DNA from 2 places in the Marinobacter psychrophilus genome. Region 2 is predicted to be linked to the other one. Evidence: predicted binding sites of a transcription regulator. Region 2 holds the regulator's gene; the other holds the start of a gene.
What was found. The regulator LexA, encoded in region 2, represses DNA repair genes until DNA is damaged. The targets are predictions, from matches to a motif close to CTGTNTNNNNANACAG.
Positions count from the first base shown of each region.

Region 1: a site for LexA is predicted at 8,737-8,752, ahead of recN (DNA repair protein RecN). Genes of this name have one in related genera too.

Region 1 is NZ_CP011494.1:3,492,124-3,503,559, forward strand. Features, by position in the region: gene carB (carbamoyl-phosphate synthase large subunit) at 1-2,398, opposite strand, end outside; gene carA (glutamine-hydrolyzing carbamoyl-phosphate synthase small subunit) at 2,494-3,624, opposite strand; gene dapB (4-hydroxy-tetrahydrodipicolinate reductase) at 3,852-4,655, opposite strand; gene dnaJ (molecular chaperone DnaJ) at 4,714-5,841, opposite strand; gene dnaK (molecular chaperone DnaK) at 5,924-7,849, opposite strand; gene grpE (nucleotide exchange factor GrpE) at 7,941-8,549, opposite strand; gene recN (DNA repair protein RecN) at 8,800-10,476, shown strand; gene fur (ferric iron uptake transcriptional regulator) at 10,573-10,983, opposite strand; gene ABA45_RS15890 (outer membrane protein assembly factor BamE) at 11,106-11,432, shown strand.
Region 2 is NZ_CP011494.1:1,152,941-1,164,376, forward strand. Features, by position in the region: gene ABA45_RS05090 (translocation/assembly module TamB domain-containing protein) at 1-1,834, shown strand, start outside; gene ABA45_RS05095 (gamma-glutamyl-gamma-aminobutyrate hydrolase family protein) at 1,864-2,595, opposite strand; gene ABA45_RS05100 (amidoligase family protein) at 2,588-3,589, opposite strand; gene lexA (transcriptional repressor LexA) at 3,792-4,400, shown strand; gene ABA45_RS05110 (cell division inhibitor SulA) at 4,443-4,907, shown strand; gene ABA45_RS05115 (hypothetical protein) at 4,972-5,244, opposite strand; gene ABA45_RS05120 (DUF6586 family protein) at 5,293-5,769, opposite strand; gene ABA45_RS05125 (hypothetical protein) at 6,148-6,474, shown strand; gene ABA45_RS05130 (sigma-54 dependent transcriptional regulator) at 6,628-8,079, shown strand; gene ABA45_RS05135 (sensor histidine kinase) at 8,347-9,576, shown strand; gene ABA45_RS05140 (sigma-54-dependent transcriptional regulator) at 9,648-11,138, shown strand.

The DNA.
Region 1 (11,436 bases), 1.7 Mb from region 2:
TGTAGGGCGGCAATGAACACGCCGAGTCACCGGAGTGAATACCCGCCTGCTCGATGTGCTGCATGATACCGCCAATGACCACATCTTTGCCGTCGCAGATGGCGTCTATATCCACCTCAATCGCAGCGTTCAGGAAGTGGTCCAGTAATACCGGGCTGTCGTTGGATACCAGCACAGCGCTGCGCATATAACGCTCAAGCTCTTCCTCGCCATAGACAATTTCCATGGCGCGGCCGCCCAGCACGTAAGACGGGCGGACGACCAGCGGATACCCAATCTTGCGGGCGGCAATAACGCCTTCTTCGTGGCTGCGCACGGTTGCGTTTTCGGGCTGCTTCAGGCCTAGGCCCGCAATCAGCTTCTGGAACCGCTCGCGGTCTTCGGCGCAGTCAATGGCGTCCGGGCTGGTGCCTATAATAGGTACGCCAGCGGCTTCCAGGCCGCGGGCCAGCTTCAACGGAGTTTGACCACCGTACTGCACAATCACACCCTTGGGTTTTTCAACGTGGATAATTTCCAGCACGTCTTCGAGGGTGATCGGCTCAAAATACAAACGGTCAGAGGTGTCGTAATCGGTCGACACAGTTTCCGGGTTGCAGTTGATCATGATGGTTTCATAACCATCTTCGCGCATCGCCAGGGCCGCATGTACGCAACAGTAATCAAACTCGATGCCCTGACCAATACGGTTAGGGCCACCGCCAATAACCACGATCTTTTCACGGTCAGTCGGGTTTGACTCACATTCTTCTTCATAACTGGAATACATGTAAGCCGTGTCTGAGGCAAATTCCGCAGCGCAGGTGTCTACACGCTTATACACGGGGCGAATACCCAGCCCGTGGCGCATGGCGCGGAAGGCGTCTTCTTTCACGCCCATCAGCTTCGCCAGACGCGCGTCAGAGAACCCCTTGCGCTTCAAGCGAAACAGGGTAGCGTGGTCCAGTTCGACCTTGCCAGACGCCTGCAGCGCCTGCTCTTCTTTAATAAGGTCTTCAATCTGCACCAGGTACCAGGGGTCTACGTGGGTCTGGCGAAATATATCCGCCACACTCTGGCCCGCGCGGAAGGCATCACCGATGTACCAGATGCGCTCGGCACCGGGCACATTTAGCTCGCGGGTTAACGTTTGCCGGCTTTCTTCGCTGTCAAATTCCGGCAGCATTTCATCAAAGCCGTCAGAGCCTACTTCAAGGCCGCGCAGAGCTTTCTGCAACGATTCCTGGAAGGTGCGGCCAATGGCCATCACCTCACCCACCGATTTCATCTGGGTGGTCAGGCGGGCGTCGGCCTGGGGGAATTTTTCAAAGGTGAACCGTGGGATCTTGGTCACCACGTAATCAATGCTGGGCTCGAACGAAGCGGGGGTAATACCGCCGGTGATGTCGTTCTTCAACTCATCCAGGGTGTAACCGATCGCCAGCTTGGCCGCCACTTTGGCAATGGGGAAGCCGGTGGCCTTAGACGCCAGCGCCGAGGAGCGTGACACCCGCGGATTCATCTCGATCACCACCATGCGGCCGGTGTCCGGATGAATGCCAAACTGCACGTTGGAGCCGCCGGTTTCTACACCAATTTCACGCAGAACCGCCAGCGAGGCGTTACGCATGATTTGGTATTCTTTGTCAGTGAGGGTTTGCGCCGGTGCCACGGTAATGGAGTCACCGGTGTGCACGCCCATCGCGTCGAAGTTTTCAATGGCACAAACAATAATGCAGTTATCGTTTTTGTCGCGCACCACTTCCATTTCGTATTCTTTCCAACCGATCAAGGATTCGTCAATCAGCAGTTCGCTGGTGGGCGACAGATCCAGCCCACGAATGCAGATTTCTTCGAACTCTCCACGATTGTACGCAATACCGCCGCCGGAGCCGCCCATGGTGAAAGAGGGACGGATGATGCACGGAAAGCCAACGTTGTCGGCAATGCGGTGGGCTTCTTCCAGATTGTGAGCAATGTCGGCACGGGGACACTCAAGGCCAATGGATTTCATAGCCTTGTCAAAACGACTGCGGTCTTCAGCTTTGTCGATGGTATCGGCGTTAGCACCGATCATTTCAACGCCGTATTTAGCCAGTACGCCGTGCTTTTCCAGATCCAGCGCACAGTTCAACGCGGTTTGCCCGCCCATGGTCGGCAGCAGAGCATCAGGCCTTTCTTTTTCAATAATCTTGGCAACCGTTGACCAGATAATCGGCTCGATGTAGGTAGCATCGGCCATGGCCGGGTCGGTCATAATGGTAGCCGGGTTGGAGTTAACCAGGATCACCCGGTAGCCCTCCTCGCGCAGAGCCTTACAGGCCTGAGCGCCGGAATAGTCGAATTCACACGCCTGCCCGATCACGATAGGGCCTGCTCCCAGGATCAGGATGCTTTTAATGTCGGTACGTTTTGGCATGTCTTGGTCAACCTGTCAGCAACTTTAATGTCTTGCAGCGCGGTGCGCAGCGCCTGTTTGCGCGAGGCCATTGGCTGACCTCACTCGCCTTTACTCTAAGCGCGCCGGGCTTCCATCGAGCGAATAAACTCGTCAAACAGTGGCGCCACATCGTGGGGACCAGGGCTGGCTTCCGGGTGACCCTGAAAGCTAAACGCGGCTTTATCGGTGCGGCGCAAACCTTGCAGGGTGCCATCAAACAGCGACTTGTGAGTTGCCTTCAGGTTCGCCGGCAGGCTGGCCTCGTCTACGGCAAAACCGTGATTCTGGCTAGTAATCATGACGGTTCCATCGGCCAGGCACTGCACCGGATGGTTAGCACCGTGGTGGCCGTGGTTCATCTTCATGGTTTTGGCACCGCTAGCCAAGGCCAGAAGCTGATGACCCAAGCAAATACCAAACACCGGCAGGTCGGCTTCCAAAATGTCCTGAATGGCTTTTATGGCGTAATCGCAGGGCTCAGGATCACCGGGGCCGTTGGACAAGAACACGCCGTCCGGATTCATCGCCAACACCTCGGCTGCAGGCGTTTGTGCCGGCACAACGGTGATGTCGCAACCGCGCGATGCCAGCATGCGCAGAATGTTCAGTTTAATACCGTAGTCGTAAGCTACGATTTTAAAGTGTGGGCTGTCCTGCTGACCGTAACCATTGACCAGATCCCACTCCGTTTCTGTCCAGTGGCTAATGCTTTTCGAGCTGACTTCTTTCGCCAGATCCATTCCTTTCAACCCCGGGAAAACTCTTGCCAATTCCAGAGCACGTTCGGCAGTAGCGCTTTCGCCGGCGACAACGGCACCGCTCTGGGAGCCTTTGTCGCGCAGAATTCGGGTCAGGCGACGGGTGTCAATATCGGCAATGCCCACAATATTGTTGTCGCGCAAATAGCCATCCAGGCTCTGGGTGCTGCGCCAATTACTGGCTGCCAGTGGCAGATCGCGAATGATCAGAGCGGCGGCGTGTATGCGGTCTGATTCCACGTCTTCCGGGTTGACGCCGGTGTTGCCAATGTGCGGATACGTAAGTGTCACCAGTTGGCGAGCGTAGGAAGGGTCGGTCAGTATTTCTTGATAGCCGGTCATGGCGGTGTTAAACACCACTTCACCGCTGGTTTCGCCGTCAGCGCCAATAGCGGTGCCGTAAAACAGGCTGCCGTCTGCGAGTGCAAGGATTGCGGGAGTACTCAAGGCTTCTATCCTCATCGAGTGGCGTCATGTTCGTCATGAACGGGAGCGTAGGCGCAAATTCAGGTCGCAAAAAAGCGAGAGGGAGTGGTGGCTCCGTCCCGCTGTTTTGTCCTACGGGAAGGAAAGATGTTTCCCGTGGTGCTGTAAAGTCGACGCTTGCTGCAGTTAATGCACTCTATTATAGAAAATAAGGCGCTTTTTGTCCATGAGGAATCCGCCCGGTGGCGTTATTGCTTCAAGTCCAACACATCTTGCATATCGTACAAGCCCGCCGGCTTGTTTTTCAGCCACAGCGCGGCCCGCATTGCGCCTTTGGCGAAGGTCATGCGGCTGCTGGCTTTGTGGGTGATTTCGATGCGCTCGCCTTCGGTGGCGAACAGGACGGTGTGATCGCCCACAACGTCGCCCGCGCGAATGGTTTCAAAACCGATTTCTTTGCGCGTACGTTCGCCTGTGAAGCCTTCGCGGCCGTAAACAGCGCATTCTTTCAGATCACGGCCCAGCGCATCGGCAACCACTTCGCCCATACGCAGCGCGGTGCCTGACGGAGCGTCTTTTTTGTGGCGGTGGTGAGCTTCGATAATTTCAACATCGTAGTCGTCACCCAACGCGGCAGCTGCAGTGCGCAGTAAATTCAACACCACACTTACGCCCACACTCATGTTGGGGGCAAACACCACCGGTACATTTTCGGCAACTTGCGCAAGTTGTTGCTTTTCGACGTCAGACAATCCGGTAGTACCAATAACGTGGGATTTACCGTGGGCCAGGCAGAAGCGAGCGTTTTCCAAGGTAAGATCTGGAAAGGTGAAGTCGATCAGCACGTCGAAATCATCTTTCACGTCCGCCAGGCTACCAGCCATGGCAACACCGGTTTTCCCGATGCCGGTCATGTCTCCGGCGTCAGCGCCGATCAGGCTATTGCCGGGCTCAACAATAGCTGCGCCTAGTTGCAGGCCATCAGTGCCGTCAACGGCTTCGATCAGTACTTTTCCCATGCGCCCCGCAGCACCGATGATGGCTACCTTCATCTATAAACCCTCAGTTCTTGCACCTGTTTAAGTCCTCAGTAATCGCCTCTGCGTATCCTCAGAACTTGGTTTCGTCGAAGAAGCTCTTCACACCTCTAAACCACGATGTTTTCTTTGGACCATGCTGGTCGCCGTCACCGCTGTCGAGGGTATCCTGAAACTCATTCAAAAGTTCTTTCTGGCGCTTGGTCAGACGTACCGGGGTTTCAATGGTCACCCGACACAGCAAGTCGCCAGCACCGCCACCGCGCACCGGCGCCACGCCTTTGTTGCGCAGCCGGAACAATTTTCCGGTTTGGGTCTCGGCCGGTATTTTTAGCTTAACGCGCCCATCCAGCGTTGGCACTTCCAGCTCACCACCCAAAGCGGCATCAACAATGCTGATGGGCACTTCGCAATACAGGTTACGCCCGTCGCGGGTGAAGATGGAATGTTCGCGCACGGCCATTTGCACATACAAGTCGCCAGCAGGGCCGCCCTCTATGCCCATTTCGCCTTCACCAGACAAACGGATGCGGTCGCCAGTATCCACGCCGGGGGGCACTTTAACCGATAAGGTTTTCTCTTCTTTCACCCGGCCCTGACCGTGGCACTTACTGCACGGATTCTTAATAACCTTACCCGCACCACGGCAGGTAGGGCACGCTTGCTGCACAGTGAAAAAGCCCTGCTGCATGCGCACTTGGCCCATACCTTTACAGGTACCACAGGTTTCAGGACGCGAGCCTTTCTCGGCACCATTGCCATCACAGGCTTCGCATTCACGATGGCCAGGAATGGTGATTTTAACCGTTCTACCTTTAACGGCTTCTTCTAAGTCCAGGTCCAGGGTGTAGCGTAAATCGGAGCCGCGGGTGTTGCGGCCACGGCCACCACCGCCTCCAAAAATATCGCCAAATACGTCGCCAAAAATATCCGAGAAATTCCCATTACCGCCACCAAAGCCACCGCTGCCCTGACCGTCAACGCCGGCATGACCAAACTGGTTGTAGGCCGCTCGTTTGTTAGCGTCTGCGAGTACTTCGTAGGCTTCACTGGCTTCTTTGAATTTGTTGTCGGCGTCTTTATCGTCCGGGTTGCGGTCCGGGTGATATTTCATTGCAAGCTTGCGATACGCCCGCTTTACTTCTTTGTCGTCCGCGTCCCGGCTCACGCCGAGAGTCTCGTAATAGTCGCGCTTGGCCATGCTTCAAATCCCGTGGTTATAACGAGGAAAACGCGGGAGCGACCCGCGTTTTCCAACTACTGGCAAAATCTAGGTCAATCGATTAACGCTTGTCGTCGTCCTTCACTTCTTCGAACTCAGCGTCAACAGCGTCATCAGCGGTGTTCGATTGGGCATTTTCCTGCCCTTCCGCCGGCTGGCCCTGCTCCGCCTGATCGGCGTACATCTTCTTGGCCAATTCGCCAGAAACTTCAGTCAGCTTCTCGGTCTTAGCCTGGATGTCGTCCTTATCAGAACCTTTCAGCGCCTCTTCCAGTTCAGTTACAGAAACTTCAATCGACTCTTTCTCGCTGTCGCTGACTTTATCGCCAGCGTCCTTTAAGGTTTTACGCACCGCGTGAACCATGGCATCGCCCTGGTTGCGGGCTTGAACCAGCTCCTCAAACTTGCGGTCTTCGTCAGCGTTTGCTTCGGCGTCACGCACCATTTTCTCGATTTCTTCATCACTCAGGCCGGACGACGCCTTGATCACGATAGACTGCTCTTTACCGGTCGCCTTGTCTTTGGCAGACACGTTCAGAATACCGTTGGCGTCGATGTCAAAAGTCACTTCGATCTGCGGCACACCGCGCGGTGCAGGCGGAATATCAGCCAAATCGAAACGGCCCAGTGACTTGTTCTGCGTAGCTTGCTTGCGCTCGCCCTGAACCACGTGAATGGTTACCGCTGTTTGACTGTCGTCCGCGGTAGAGAAAGTCTGCGACTTCTTGGTCGGAATCGTGGTGTTCTTGTCGATCAGCGACGTGGCAACACCACCCATGGTTTCGATACCCAGGCTCAGAGGTGTTACGTCCAGCAGCAGTACGTCTTTCACATCGCCAGACAATACGGCGGCCTGAATGGCGGCGCCCATAGCAACGGCTTCATCTGGGTTAACGTCTTTGCGAGCTTCTTTACCGAAGAACTCTTTTACTTTTTCCTGCACCAGCGGCATACGGGTTTGGCCGCCCACCAGAATCACCTCGTCAATCTGATCGAGGCTCAGACCCGAGTCTTTCAGAGCGACTTTACACGGCTCAAGAGTGCGCTGTACCAGGTCTTCCACCAACGACTCCAGCTTGGCACGAGTCAACTTGACGTTCATGTGCTTGGGGCCGCTGGCATCAGCGGTAATGTACGGCAAGTTCACGTCGGTCTGCTGGCTACTGGAAAGCTCGATTTTAGCTTTCTCACCGGCTTCTTTAAGACGCTGCATGGCCAATGAGTCGCCACGTAGATCAATACCACTGTCTTTTTTGAACTGGTCGGCCAGAAATTCGATGATTTTCATATCGAAATCTTCGCCGCCTAAGAAGGTGTCACCATTCGTGGCCAACACTTCAAACTGGTGCTCGCCGTCTACATCGGCAATTTCAATGATCGACAGGTCAAACGTACCACCGCCCAAGTCGTAAACCGCGATGGTGCGGTCGCCGCCTTTCTTGTCCATGCCGTAGGCCAGAGCAGCAGCAGTCGGCTCATTGATAATACGCTTAACGTCGAGACCGGCAATTTTGCCCGCATCTTTGGTCGCTTGGCGCTGGCTGTCGTTGAAGTATGCCGGAACGGTAATAACGGCTTCAGTCACTTTCTCGCCCAAGTAATCTTCGGCGGTTTTCTTCATTTTCTTCAGAATTTCCGCAGAAATCTGCGGCGGAGCCATTTTCTGGCCTTTTACATCGACCCAAGCATCGCCGTTATCAGCCTTGGCGATCTTGTAAGGCACCATTTTGATGTCTTTTTGCACAACATCGTCTTCAAAACGACGGCCGATTAAACGTTTGATCGCATAAAGAGTGTTATACGGGTTGGTAACAGCCTGACGCTTGGCAGACTGACCCACCAGAATTTCGTTGTCGTCGGTATAGGCGATTATCGATGGCGTAGTCCGATCGCCTTCGGAATTTTCAATAACCCTGACCTTGCCACCGTCCATAACGGCGATGCAAGAGTTGGTTGTGCCTAAGTCAATACCGATAATTCTGCTCATTGAATCACTCCAAATCTTTCTGAATGCTGGGGCCGGAGGATCACTCCGGACTGTTCTGGTTAAAAGCTATATTGGCGCTTTAAGCTATTTTTCAAGCCTGCTCATCAATTTTTGGTGCATCTTGAGGCTTGGCCACCATCACCATGGCTGGCCGTACAACCCTGCCATTCAACAAATAGCCTTTCTGCATAACCGCAACCACGCTGTTTGGCTCGGCGTTGGGCGCTGGCACCATAGACATCGCCTCATGGTATTGCGGATCAAACGGTTCGCCGACAGGATTCAGGCGCTCAACGTTAAACTTCTTGAGGCCAGACAAGAACATATCGAGGGTAAGCTCTACGCCTTGGCGAATGGACGCCACCAAGTCGCCGGAAGATTCATGGCCTTCGGTGCTTTCAACCGCTTTTTCCAGACTGTCTACCACCGGCAACAGTTCCTTGACGAACTTTTCTACCGCAAATTTGTGGGCTTTTTCAACGTCGTTCTCAGCGCGACGGCGTACATTCTGCATTTCTGCATGCGAACGCAGCACCTGCTCCTGAAACTCTTGGACCTGCGCCTGCAGTGCTTCAAGGTCGGCGGATGGCGAGCTTTCTGGCTCTCCCTCGGCTGCTTCTACGTTTTCTTCTGCGGCTTTGTCTACGGCTTGTTGCAGCTCATCTACAAATTGCTCGTTGCGTTCTTCGTCAGTGCTCATGACTACTCCTGGTGAATAAAATACGGCCGGTAAGACCACGGCCTACTCTCTATAATCAGAAAACCGCCATAACGGCCGGAACGAGGTATTTGCAAGTCGATATGGGGCCCCGCGACGCAGTTTCAACCAATACGCGATGCATTTTGCAACAAAGTTGACACCACAGAGTTTGCATCAACCCAAAAGCCTGTATATATTTACAGTCACTGTATGAAAAAACAGTATCCAGACATCGAGCGGAGGTTTCAGCATGCTCACACAGCTAACGGTTTCCAATTACGCCATCGCGGAACGGGTGGAACTGCACTTCCATAAAGGCATGACCGCCCTTACCGGGGAAACCGGTGCCGGCAAATCGATTGTGCTGGATGCGCTTGGCCTTGCCATGGGAGGACGCGCAGACGCCGGCGCCGTGCGTTATGGTGCGAAGCGGGCTGACATTACCGCCACCTTCGATATTTCAGCTATTACGGCTGCGCGCAGTTGGCTGGAACAGCAAGAGTTGGACGATCATAACGACTGCATTTTACGCCGCGCCATCAGCCGCGACGGCCGCTCCCGCGCCTACATCAACGGCCAACCCTGCCCGCTAAGCCACTTGAAAGAACTGGGTGGCCTGCTAATGGACATTCACAGCCAGCACCAACATCAATCCTTACTGCGCAAGGATACCCACCGCACCTTGCTGGATGAATACGCCGGGGCCGATGAACTGGCAGGGCAAACCCGTCAAGCCTGGAGTAGGTGGAATAAAACCCGCCAAAAAATGGTCGAGCGCCAAAACAACGCCGATGAAACTGAGGCCCGACTGCAACTGTTGCGCTATCAAGTAGAAGAGCTGGATCGCCTGAATCTGCAAGAGCTAGAGCAGCAGCAGCTGGAACAGCAACAACAGGAGTTAAGCCAGGCTGACACCATTTTGCACCATAGCAATCAGGCGGCTTTACTGTGCTCAGAAGACGACACCAGCGCTGCCGCACTGGTGCGCCAGGTGCTCCAGCAACTTGGGCAGCTGCCAACGGAAATTCCAGCGCTGGCCGACACTCTGCAAATGCTGGGCGAAGCGCAGATACAAATCAGCGAAGCCGGCGACAATCTGCGCCGCTTTGTTGATGATTACGAAGCCGACCCGCAGCACCTTGCAGAAATAGAAGATCGCTTGAGTGCGATTTATCAGATGGCGCGCAAGCATCGCATCATGCCCGAACAACTGTTCGAGCTGCACCAGCGGCTGAACGGCGAGCTGGCCGATCTGGACGGCGGCGCAGGCAGTCTGGAGCAGCTTCAGGCAGAATTGGACGAGCAGCTACTGGAATACAACGCGCTGGCCGATGAACTGACACAGTTGCGCCGGCAAGTGGCGGTAAATCTGGACGTCCGCGTAGCAGCAGAATTGGCTCAACTGAGCATGCCTAATGTGCAGTTTGTAACGCAGCTGGCCGACAACCGTGACGAACCGGCGGCTCATGGCCACGAAGACATCGAATTTCTGGTTAGCGCCAATCCCGGCCAGCCAGCGCGACCACTGGCGAAAGTCGCCTCGGGCGGCGAGCTTTCGCGGATCAGTCTGGCCATTCAAGTGGTGGTAGCGCAAACCTCTACCACACCGACACTAGTGTTCGACGAAGTAGACGTGGGGATTGGCGGTGGCACCGCCGAAGTCGTTGGCAAACTACTGCGGGCACTCGGCGAAAACGGCCAGGTGTTGTGTGTCACCCACTTGCCACAAGTGGCAGCCCAGTGCCATCAACACCTGTTCGTTAGCAAGTTCACAGAGCAGGAAGCCACCTTCTCGAAAATTGAAACCCTGGACGATCAGGGCCGGATCAGCGAAGTCGCCCGTATGCTGGGCGGCGTAGATATGACAGAACAGACCATTGCCCACGCCAAAGAAATGTACAGCAAGGGACAGGCTACCCATCACTGACAGCATTCCCCCCCTCTCTATCCTGAGAGTTTTCGGGGCGGGCCAGAACCCCGCCCCCTTTTTTGCGCTTGGGAAAGTGCTTGAGTATGAGTTGGCTTATGGCTTGATGGGTTTTACATACAACGTCAGGCTGTGATCGACAATCTCATAACCGTGCTCGGCTGCAATGATTTGCTGGCGATCTTCAATAACCTGATCAAAAAACTCGATGACTTTTCCCGTTTCGGTACATACGATATGGTCGTGATGGTCTTCGCTCGCCATTTCGAATACAGCATGGCCGCCTTCAAAGTTGTGCCGCAGCACCAGGCCCGCTGATTCAAATTGGGTCAATACACGGTAAACGGTCGCCAGCCCTACATCGTCACCCTGTTCCAGAAGCTTTTTATAGACATCTTCTGCGCTCATGTGGTGCTGCGTGGCGCTTTCAAGAATACCGAAGATTTTAACCCGTGGAAGAGTAACCTTCAGACCGACTTTTCGTAATTCGGCGTTTTCAGATGGCATATTACTATTCACTCGTTGGTGTGCCTTACGGCTTCCGGTATGATGGGGCCGCCATTTTAGGATCAACCCGTGCTACATCTGCCATTGGCAGGCATTTTCAAGATAGAGGAATTCCCCCGGCGATGCAAAAGCTTATAGCTCTTATTCTGACTCTTTTTCTGGCTGGCTGTGCCTTTCCCGGCGTTTACAAAATCAACGTCCAACAAGGCAATATTGTCACCAACGAAGAGCTGGCCGCACTGACGGAAGGCATGCCCCGCAGTCAGGTTCGCGCAGTGATGGGCACACCGCTGATGCTCAACCCTGTTGACACATCAAGGGAATATTACGTTTACACGTTCCAGCGTGCAGGCGGAGACATCGAAGAACAGCGCATTATCGTGTATTACGATGATGACCGTTTCTCCCGCTACGAAGCACAACTGCTGGAAGAAACGCCCGCCTACTAAGGCT
Region 2 (11,436 bases):
TCTGGACATGATTCACCGCGAGGTTGAAGTTCGCCTGAAACTGGCGGGTGCGGCGGGTGAGCAGTGGCAACAATGGCAAGGCGAGCTCAGGCGCGGTGAGGTGCTGGTAACCGGGCAGGACCAACGCTGGCAGCTGCGCCAGCCAGCAGCCCTGTTTTTCAAGGCCGGGACAGGACGCACCGAGCCGCAACTGACCTTTGCCGAACATTGCTGGCAGTGGCAGCAAAGCGCTTTGTGTGCCGGCGACCAGACCCTGCTGCCGGCAGCAAATGTTGCATACCGCATCATTAATTTGCCGTCGAAGGCGTTGGCGCCATTATTGCCGGAAAATCTGCGCTGGCAGGCTAATATCAATGGCAGCATTGATTTTTCCATGGGCGCAGAGGGATCGAGCGGCGCGATAGAGCTGGATGCCGGCGCGGGTGACTTCGAAATTCTGCTCGATGGCGACTGGGAAACCTTGCGCCACAGCGCACTGTCTACCCGTTTGACGTTGCAGACGTCTGAGGCGCAATTAGTGTTGGTGCTGGCCGGGCCAAAACTGGGATCGCTAAAGGCAGGCCTGAGTATTGACCCGGCTGCGTCCGAACGCACTCTTAGCGGCGACTTTCAGCTCAGTGGCATGGACATTGCGCTGTTGGGCATTTTTACCGGACTGGAAGAGGTAGCCGGCCAGATTAACGGCCGGGGTGAGCTGTCTGGCCCGCTCATGCGGCCCGCGGTCAATGGCGAATTAACCCTGTCTGACGGCCGAGTGATTGACCCACGCCTGCCGCTGGCTATGGAGCAAATCAACGTCACCGTTGAAATGCTGGGCTACAACGCCAATATTAACGGTTTAATTCGAGCCAATGAACGCAGTGAGCTGGTGCTTCAGGGCGAGCTTGACTGGCAAAGCGACTTGCCCAGCGGCAGCGTGTCTTTGCGCGGCGAACGCCTGCCCATCAACATTGAGCCTTACGCCGAGCTGGAAGTCGCGCCGGACTTGACCATCGCCTTTTCCGGTGGGGAATTGTTGGTTAACGGCCGTATTGATGTGCCCCGTGGCGCTATAGAAATCCGCGGGCTGCCGCCGCGGGCGGTATCTGTGTCTGATGACGAAGTGATTGTGGGGGTTAAAAAACCCGAGCCGGTGATTCGCTCGTTAACGATGGACGTGGTGGTGAACGTAGGAAGCCCCGATGACAAGGTCACGTTTGCGGCGTTTGGCGCTACCGGCGACCTTAGCGGAACCCTGCGGATTGGCAACAATATGGATACCCGCGGCACTTTGCGACTCAACAAGGGCCGCTTCGAGGCCTATGGTCAGGATTTGACTCTGCGTAAAGCCCGGCTGCTGTTTGTAGGCAACCTGACCCAGCCTTATCTGGCGTTGGAAGCGGTGCGCACGGTCGGGTCGGTTGTCGCAGGGCTGCGCCTGACGGGCCCGGTGCAGTCGCCAGCGACCGAGGTGTTTTCCATCCCGGAGATGCCGCAAACGGATGCGCTGTCGTACCTGATTCTGGGCCGTGCCCCGCAAAGCCAGCAAGACGATGGTCAAATGAGTCGCGCAGCGCTGTCATTGGGTCTGAACCAAGCCAACAAGATAACAGGCGTGTTGGGCGCAGAGTTTGGCATTCGTGATTTGACCCTTGAAGCCGAGGGCAGCGGCGACCAGACCGCGGTAGTGGCCAGCGGTTATCTGACCGATGAACTCAGCATCCGTTACGGCGTGGGTATTTTTGAGCCGGTGACCACGGTGGCGTTGCGGTTCGATTTAGGGCGCTATTTCTATCTCGAGGCCGCCAGTGGTCTGGCGGCCTCGCTGGACATTTTTTATACCCGGGATTTTTAAAACTCGGTTAAAAAACCGTTAACACACGGCTAAGGCGCGGCGCTCAGTCTGGCCATTTTCAGGCGACGGGCCTGGTCTACAAAATGGCGGAATATACGGCGGTGGCCGCTGTGGTAAAGCAGATACTCTGGGTGCCATTGCACTCCCATTAGCCATTGGCCACGGGTATTTTCGATGGCCTGCACGAACAGATCGTTATCCACCGCCACGACCCGCAGGTCTTGCCCCAGTTTTTTTATGGTTTGGCTGTGAATACGATTTGCACCGATAACCGGCAACCGCATGATCTGGCTCAGGCGGGTGTTGTCCACCACCTTCACGGTTTGCAGGGGCAACAGCAGCGGGCGATGGCGGGTGTTCTGCCGCAGTGGGGTCACGTTCTGGCACAGCGAACCGCCGCGATACACATTAATCAACTGTGCGCCGCGGCATATTCCCAGCACCGGCAGGTTCAGGGTTTCCGCTTCTACCAGCAGGCGCTGATCGGTTTCATCACGGCGCTTATCGTAATCTGCCGTTACCATGGGGTACTGGCTATATAGCGACGGTTGCACGTGACTGCCGCCGGAAAGCACTAGGCCGTCCAGTAGGCTCACGTTCACCCTGCCTCCGGGGCGTATGTAATGGGTGCGCGCACCGTGCATGCGCAGCGCCAGGGCAATCAGCCGCTGGGCCGGTCCGCGTCGGCGCGGGCCACTGATGCCAATGGTCAGCCCGGGCGGAGATTCTTCTTTCATTCGTTCAGATATCGATTCAGACATAGCCTTTGTGTTCGATCCAGTGGTGAATAGTCTCCGCTTTGCTGTGGGTCAGATTGTGCAAGCTGATAGTGCCGAAATCGCGAAAATGAGCCCGAAGCTGCGCGAGGTCTTCGCTGTTGTTGGCAATGTCGTCCAGTATTACCCAATCATTCCATACCGAAGAGAAATTCCATTGCGGGTTGTCGACGTCGCAATCCGGTAGCCGGTAATGCAGGGTGGGCCGTTTTTTGATGCGTGAGTCTTCTACGTACCGGGCCAGCAACGGTGCATCCAGATGGGCAAACAGCGGCAGCAGGTCCAGTGCCCGGTTTCGGGTAGGGTTATGTTGCAGGTAGTTTTCCATTAGCTGTTCCAAAGATGGCGCGTAGTCATCTTTCATGAGCAGTTCTGTGTAGTGAGGCGCCCAGGGCTCTATATAGGGTGTAAAACGCCGGCTGATATCCAGTTGGTGGCGCTTTTTCAGCCACTCGTACAAGCCTGCAAACGCCTGTAAATATCGGGTAATGGTGGGCGCCTGTAAATCTGGCAGTTCCGGGTTCAGTTGCAGTCCGAAGGCATAATAAATGGAATCGCGGCTGCCCAGTGCGCCAAGTTGCCGCAGTTCTTTGACCAGCCGCTCAACCTCTTCCACCTGAGAAAAACCGATGGGCGGCCCGACAATTTCCAGCGGCACGATACGCTCGGCCGCGGCGTCGATTACGTCCATAGCCTGCCCACCAAGCTCGTGCAGGCTTTCCGGCACGCCGGCCCCGGTCAGGTCCAGATCTTTAATGGGATCAGAGTCCAGTTCGATCACGAACTCGCCCAGTGCCGTGTCTATTGCGGTTACGTAGCGCGACCGAATTTGCGGCGCGCCGTTCAGCAGATTGGCGACTTCGTGCACCAGCGCTTCATAGCTTAAACCCGAAAGCTCGATTTCTACACCAACCCGGCGTTCTGCTCCGCTGGCAGTGTGGGTTACTGAGGGCGCTTTGCAGACGTTCTTTTGCGTCATTATTACATCCTTAAATCAGTTTCCAGCGCTGCAAGCGCGGCCTGTAACGACGGAATCACCATAGCATATCAGGTGCCTGAGTCTGGTAATCGAGCAAGTGGGGAAAATGCCATAAACGGGGTTTACACTGGATAAAACACTGTATATAGTCAAATCACTGTATAAACAAACAGGGTATTTTATGACGCAGCGGACCCCGAATATGAAACTCACTGCCAGGCAGTCCCAAGTGCTGGATATTGTCCGCCGTTACCTGGATGAAACCGGGTATCCGCCCACCCGCGCCGAAATTGCAGCTGAGCTGGGTTTTCGCTCCGCCAATGCGGCAGAAGAGCATTTGCGGGCCTTGGCACGCAAAGGCGCTATTGAAATGGTGCCCGGCGCCAGCCGCGGTATTCGCCTGCCAGAAAGCGAGCAGGATCTGGGTTTGCCGGTGATTGGCCAAGTGGCAGCTGGTAGTCCGATTTTGGCTCAGGAACACGTGGAAGACCACTGCACGTTAAAGCCCGGTTTTTTTTCGCCGGCGGCGAATTACCTGCTGCGAGTGCGTGGTATGAGCATGAAAAATATCGGCATTCTAGACGGTGACTTGCTGGCAGTGCACAGCACTCAGGACGTTCACAACGGCCAGATTGTGGTGGCCAGGGTAGGTGATGAAGTGACTGTGAAGCGCTTTCGTAAAGAAGGTAACAAAGTGTATCTGGTGGCGGAAAACGAAGACTTCGCACCGATTGAAGTGGATCTGACCGAGCAGGATCTGTTCATTGAAGGGTTGGGCGTTGGTGTTATCCGCCGCTCAGACCTGCACTGATCCGTAGCGATAGTAAACCGACACAAAGAAGGGCGGGGAATCATGGAACAACTGAGCTTTAACGGCAATCTTGCATATCAGCAACAGATCGCAGCGCGAGTGGCAGAGCAGGCGCAGCCTGTGCGAGTTCAACCCCTGCCAGCCCCGGTGTTGGTTGGTAACGTCACTGAAATTATCTTGCCCCAAGGCCAGGTGGAAAATTTTCAACTGTTACTGCCAATGCTGACCCAGCTGAACCAAGAAAAGCGCTGGTTGGCATGGATTGACCCACCTCAAGAGCTGGTCAGCAAATGGCAAAAAATGCACGGCATTATTGCGGGTGAGCTGCTGGTTTTGCGTTCCAGCGCCGAGCATCCGGCGCTCAAGTTGGCGGAGCGAGCCCTCAGCGTGGGCACATGTCATGCGGTGGTGTTGTGGACCGAAAAACTGAACAAAGCGTGTTTCGAGGCACTCCAGGCGGCATCCGCCGCGGGCAATAGCCACGGCGTCGTTTTGCGTCAGCGTTAGTAAAAAGTAGTGCGCCAGCGCTACCAGAGTTCTACGTTAGCGTTAGTGCAGCGTTAGTGCAGCGTTAGTGCAGCGTTGGGCTGTGGGGCGCATCAAACCACTCAGCGTCGCTGCCGCTGTCGGTGATATCCTCGTCCAAGTCCTGGGCGCTATCGCCCGCTGCGTCAATGCCTGCGGCAATCATGGCTTTGGCCACTTGCATCTGGCGGTCGTCCATCATGTCTTTGGCTTCTTCGGAAAAACTGATACGCACCAATGGCGCGCCGTCGTCGTCAACGCGGCGCAAAGCGTAGTCGCCATTGCTGAGTTGAATAATTTCAAAAAACGATGGTGACATGATCCAAACCTTTATGTTCGCCAACGGAAAAGTGTACGCGGGGATGTCTCACCACTCGCTGTGTCTTGCTTCCACATCGGCTGAAAATTGCTTTATTGCGTTTAGGCTGGCTTGAACTGATGAGAGCGAACGGTCTGCGCCAACGGCCGCAGTGACGGCAATAATATTGTCGTTGCTGATGGTTTTTTTTGCCGCAGGTGGTCGGTTCTGCGCGTCTCCAAGTTGCTCCAGATGGTTCCACCAACTGTCAGCGTTAGCTTGCAGTGCCAGAAGTTGCTGAACTTCCGGCGCATCGGCTCCGATCAGTTTGCCCAGTTGGTCAATGTTCTGGGGTTGCCCTTTACGTTGCTGATAGCACTCTGCGAGGGTATATAGCAGGAGCCTTCGCGATCGCAGCATGAGCTCAATGACACCTTGCTTGCAGGCTTCCTGCTGTAAGGGTTGATTGCTGTTAACAGCAAGTCGTAACAATGTCTGCGCCAGTGCCAGTTTACCGGCAAGATGGGAATGCCACGCTGCTGCCATATACCCTCGAGACTGCTGTTGTTGCGATTAATATGAGCGTAATGGACGCTGTGAAATTCACGCGCACCAGAATCCGCTGAAACGAGACTTAATCAGCGTACCATAACAGTTTCAAAGCTGTGGTGCCCGCTGTCTACTGCAGTTTTGAGAAGTTTGCCTGAACAATCGAATGCCGCCGAAAAAATCGTAGCTGTGCGTTGAAATGTCCGTCCAAATCAAACAACAAATACCTGAGATGTTTGCCGGGGTTAGGCCGTGGTGACTCACCGCGGTTGCCTTAGGTTGTGCTGTTGTGCGTCGCTAAGGTGTAACATGATCAATTGTTAGCACACTGGGTTTCGCACCCGTTTGTAGATCATTGAACAGGAGCAATGAACAATGGCCGCAGACCATCCTGCAATGGTACATCTAGACCAGCTGCTTGAGCACATGCAGCAGGCTTTGAAAGATCAGAACTGGGAGCTAATCAGTCGCCTGAGCCCAGAGATAAAGCCCGCTATCGAGCCCCTGCTTGAAGCGTTGGAACAAGGGCAATTGCCAGCTGAAATCGTGCGCAGCCAATTACAGAAGGTGCAGCAGTTTGTCGACGCTGCTGACGGCTCTGCCCACCGGGCCAAGGCTGCCGCACAGCTCGAATTGAAAGAAGTTAACCGTAATAGCAGCGCAGCCAAAGCCTACGGTAAAGTGTCTTCGTCTCCGCCCTGAGCCAGATAGGGCAGTAGCTATTCAGCCAGATTGCGGGCAGCGCCAGATCGCTGGCGCGTATCAGCAAGATTTTTAGGGTTTGGCGTCATTAAATTGACTCCGAGGCAGTTAAGGTCTTAAATGTTGCTCAAAACCGACAAGAGATCGCCTGGAATGTTGAAATCCAACACAGTGCTGGTGTTCAGTGATGCTGCCGATCGCTGCCGCGATATTACGACCATTCTCGAGTTTCTCGGCGAAGAAAGCTGGTTGACGGGCAGTAAGGCACGCGAAGTGTTGTTAGGCGCCGCGGACAAAGACGCAGAGGCGGTCTCTGTGGTTATTGTGCAAGGCGACGATGCCAACGCCGAAGCCACGATCAGAGCCGTATGCCAATGGTCTCCCTGTATCCCCGTGCTGTGTATTGGTGGCTCTGATTTTTCCGGTCTGAATGAAGAGCAGCTTGGGCGAATTATTGCGCGCCTGGCGTGGCCATTTGGTTACACCAAATTTATTGATTCGCTATACCGTGCCCAGGTTTTCCACGACCACCATAGCCGGGCCCGCAAGCGCGGCCAGATACGCGGTGTTCAGTTGTTCCGCTCACTGGTCGGCACCAGCCGCAAAGTGCAGCAGGTACGCCAGTTGATGGAACAGGTAGCAGACAAAGAAGTCAGCGTGTTGGTGACGGGCGAATCCGGTACCGGCAAAGAAGTGGTCGCACGTAATTTGCATTACCATTCCAGCCGACGTGATAAACCCTTTGTGCCGGTAAACTGCGGCGCCATTCCAGCGGAACTGCTGGAGAGCGAGTTGTTTGGCCATGAAAAAGGCGCGTTCACTGGCGCGATTGCCGCTCGTGTGGGTCGTTTTGAATTGGCCGAAGGCGGCACCCTGTTTCTGGACGAAATAGGCGATATGCCGTTGAATATGCAAGTAAAGATTCTGCGGGTTTTGCAAGAGCGTACGTTTGAGCGGGTCGGGAGTAACCACACTAAGTTTGCTAATGTTCGTATCATCGCCGCCACCCACAAACACTTGGAAGACATGATTCAAGTTGGGAGCTTCCGCGAAGATTTGTATTACCGGCTGAATGTGTTTCCCATTGAGATGCCGGCTTTGCGTGATCGGGTTGAGGATATTCCACTGCTGATCAACGAACTGGTGGCGCGCATGGAAAAAGAAAACCGCGGATCGTTGCGCCTGAACTCCGCTGCCATTCTCAATTTGTGCCGTCACGACTGGCCCGGTAACGTGCGTGAGCTGGCCAATTTGGTAGAGCGGCTGGCCATCATGAACCCGTTTGGGGTGATTGGTGTGCAGGAACTGCCAAAAAAGTTCCGCTACGTTGACGACCATGACGAAGACCACGTCGATTTTGATGAGCCTGACCTTTCATCTTTTCCGTCTGGCTTGGTTGGGTTAGATTCACCGACGTTATTGCCGGCTAATGGGCTCGATTTGAAAGACTATTTGGGTAACCTGGAGCGCGAATTGATCCAGCAGGCGCTTGACGAAGCCGGCGGAGTTGTGGCCCGGGCTGCGGAAAAATTACGTATCCGCCGCACCACCTTGGTGGAAAAAGTCCGCAAGTACGGTCTTCGTGAAGAGGTTGGCGAAGTCTGAGGGCACGATGCCCTTGAGGTTTAATCAGGCAGCTAAAAACATCGGTGAAGCACTCTCGAAATGGCGTCAACGGTTTGTAACCGCTGGCGCTTTTGTCGTTTTAAAGTGACGGAAACCCGTCATCTGCCTTTTTGTGAAAATCCTTTACCATTGAAAAGATTAAGAAATATTGAGTTGGCATGAAGCTAGCTTGGTGAATCTTAACGAATCACCAGTGAGCGGTCTGCGCAGCAGCAATATCGATCACTTTGGGTAAGGGAAAGGGTTATGAATCATGCACAATTTGCAATCGGGCAGACCAATGCACCGGCTAACGCCGCCGCCGATGTGAATGGCAAGGTAACGGCGCTATTCCCACAGCAAAGTGATGAAGCGGTAGACTCCGCTTTGGACATGTTCAATCGCATGTCGCGCCAGATTACCGATTCTTACCGCACTCTGGAATCCCGGGTTAATCAGCTTTCCGGCGAATTATCGGAAGAGAGCCTGCAGCGTCAGCAAGAGCTGGAGAAAAAAGAACAGTTGGCAGACCAACTCACCACTCTGTTGAAGGCATTGCCAGCCGGTGTGGTGGTGCTGGACAGCCAGGGTGTGGTTACCCAAACCAACCCTGCGGCCACCAGCCTTTTGGGTGAGCCGCTGAATGGCGAGCACTGGATTGGCGTGATTCAGCGCTGCTTTGCGCCACGCCAGGACGACGGGCACGAAATTTCACTGAAAGACGGTCGCCGCGTCAGCATTGAAATTCGCACCATGGAAAATCAGCCCGGCCAGTTAATATTGCTGACAGATATGACCGAAACCCGACAGCTGCAGTCTCAGTTGGCTCATGCTCAGCGCTTATCTGCGATGGGCAAGATGGTCGCGTCATTGGCCCATCAGATTCGCACACCCCTGTCGGCGGCGATTCTGTACGGTGGTCACTTGACTGAAGCCGATTTGGATGAAGAAATGCGCCAGCGCTGCGCCAATCGACTGATGTCGCGCCTGTCGCATTTGGAACAGCAGGTGCGCGACATGCTGATTTTTGCCCGCGGTGAAACCCGTTTGGCAGAAGAACTGTCGGTAACCACTCTGGCGGTTGCACTGAAGTCTGCGGTAGACGCTATTGCTGAACGTAGTGGCACCCAGCTAATTCTGGACATCCGGGAGGCTGAGGGCCACCTGTTGTGTAACCGTGACGCCCTGGTAGGTGCCTGTACAAATTTGGTCAACAACAGCATTGAAGCCGGGGCAGCCAGCGTGCGCCTGAACCTTCGCGGCTGTGATCATGAGCTGGCCATCGAGGTAAGCGATAACGGTTCGGGGTTTGACCCGGTTATGGCTCCGCGCTTGCAAGAAGCGTTCTACACCACAAAATCCCACGGCACCGGCCTTGGTCTGGCGGTTGTACAAGCGGTAGTGAACGCACATCAAGGCCGCTTTGCGATGACATCAAACGGCCAAGGCGGAGCTCAGGCCACGATTCACCTGCCATTGTTGAATCGCACGAATTAATAACAGCACTTGATCAAATCTGGCGAGCCGCACCGGCACGCACTATCGAATACGCAGTGGAGAACAGCACCATGACCAAGCCCCGGATTCTGATTGTTGAGGACGACCGTGACCTGCGCGAAGCCTTGGTGATAACCCTGGAACTGGCCAAATTTCGCGTTCATGAGGCGGCAGACGGCCACGAAGCTCTGCGGCAGCTGTCCCAGGTGCCAGTCGATATGGTGGTTAGCGACGTTAATATGCCGGGGCTGTCTGGCCACGAATTGTTGGCTGAAGTACAGCGCCTGTACCCGGGACTGCCGATGATGCTGATGACGGCCTACGGCCAGATTAGCCATGCAGTATCGGCGATGCAGGCAGGTGCCATTGATTACTTGGTAAAGCCTTTTGAAGGCCATACCCTAGTCGATGCGGTTAGCAAAATTACCGGCGGCAAGCGCCAGGCTGATAGCGATCAACCGGTGGCAGAAGACCCTATCAGCAAGCGCATGTTCCAGCTGGCAGCCAAGGTAGCCAAAAGCGATTCAACGGTCATGATTTCAGGTGAAAGCGGCACCGGCAAGGAGGTGCTTGCGCGCTATATTCACCAGCATTCCCTCCGCGCCAACAAGCCTTTTATTGCCATAAACTGCGCGGCTATTCCTGAGAATATGCTCGAAGCTATGCTCTTTGGCCATGAAAAAGGTGCCTTCACCGGTGCCATCGCGTCATCACCCGGTAAATTTGAGCAAGCCAACGGCGGAACGATTTTGCTGGATGAAGTGTCGGAAATGGATCCGGGTTTGCAATCTAAATTGCTGCGAGTGCTGCAGGAGCGGGAAGTGGAGCGGGTAGGTGGGCGAAAAACCATTGCCCTGGACGTGCGGGTGATTGCCACCACAAACCGGGATCTGGCCGAACACGTGCGTGACAGCCGTTTTCGTGAAGACCTGTACTACCGACTGACGGTGTTTCCAATGCATTGGCAACCGCTGCGTGAGCGGCCGCTGGACATCATTCCTTTGGCCAATGCGGTGTTGAAAAATCACAGCCGCAAATTGAAGCTCAATGGCGTCAGGTTTGCGGCTGACGCCCGCGAGGCGATGCTGGCCCACCCTTGGCCGGGCAATGTACGTGAATTGGATAACGCTATACAAAGAGCGCTGGTGTTGCACCAGAGCAATGTGATTCACGTTGACGACCTGTGCCTGGACTTAGGTATCAGCGTGCGCTTGGCGGTACCCGCTGCCCCAACAGTGCCCATGGTATCAGCGGCCACAAAAGTAGAGGTAGAATCGGCTACCGCTGATGCGCACGCCGCGGATCTGGTTTCGCAGCCGGTCGTGCCCGACGCCATTGGCAGCGCGGGAGCCATGGCATACCAGCAAGGTTCTCTAGGGACACTTGAGGGCGATCTGCGCCAGCAGGAATTCCGACTGATTATTCAGACTCTGCGCCAGGAGCGTGGTCGCCGTAACCGCGCCGCCGAGCAGTTGGGCATTAGCCCCCGCACCTTGCGCTACAAGCTGGCGCAAATTCGTGACGCCGGTATTGATCTTGAGGCGGAAATGGCTTTGGCCTGATTTAGGGGTCGCCGGTTTGTCTAACCGCTTTCTTACGCAGTACTTCTTTTTATTCAGCACCATTTTTTATGTAGCACTCCTTCCTGGCACCCTTTTGGGTGCCTTTTTGGTTCAGCCGCAGGCTCCTCGATTCCTGTCAAAACTTCGACGCTTATCCATTCCCACCTTATAAAGTTGAGGTTTCGGTGCGTTAAGGAAAAGGTATATTACTGATTAAAAACACTTTAAAAAAGTTGGTCTGGGCTTTGCTAATTCTTCGGTAACGAGACAGATAACCCAATGTCATCTGGGTAGCCCG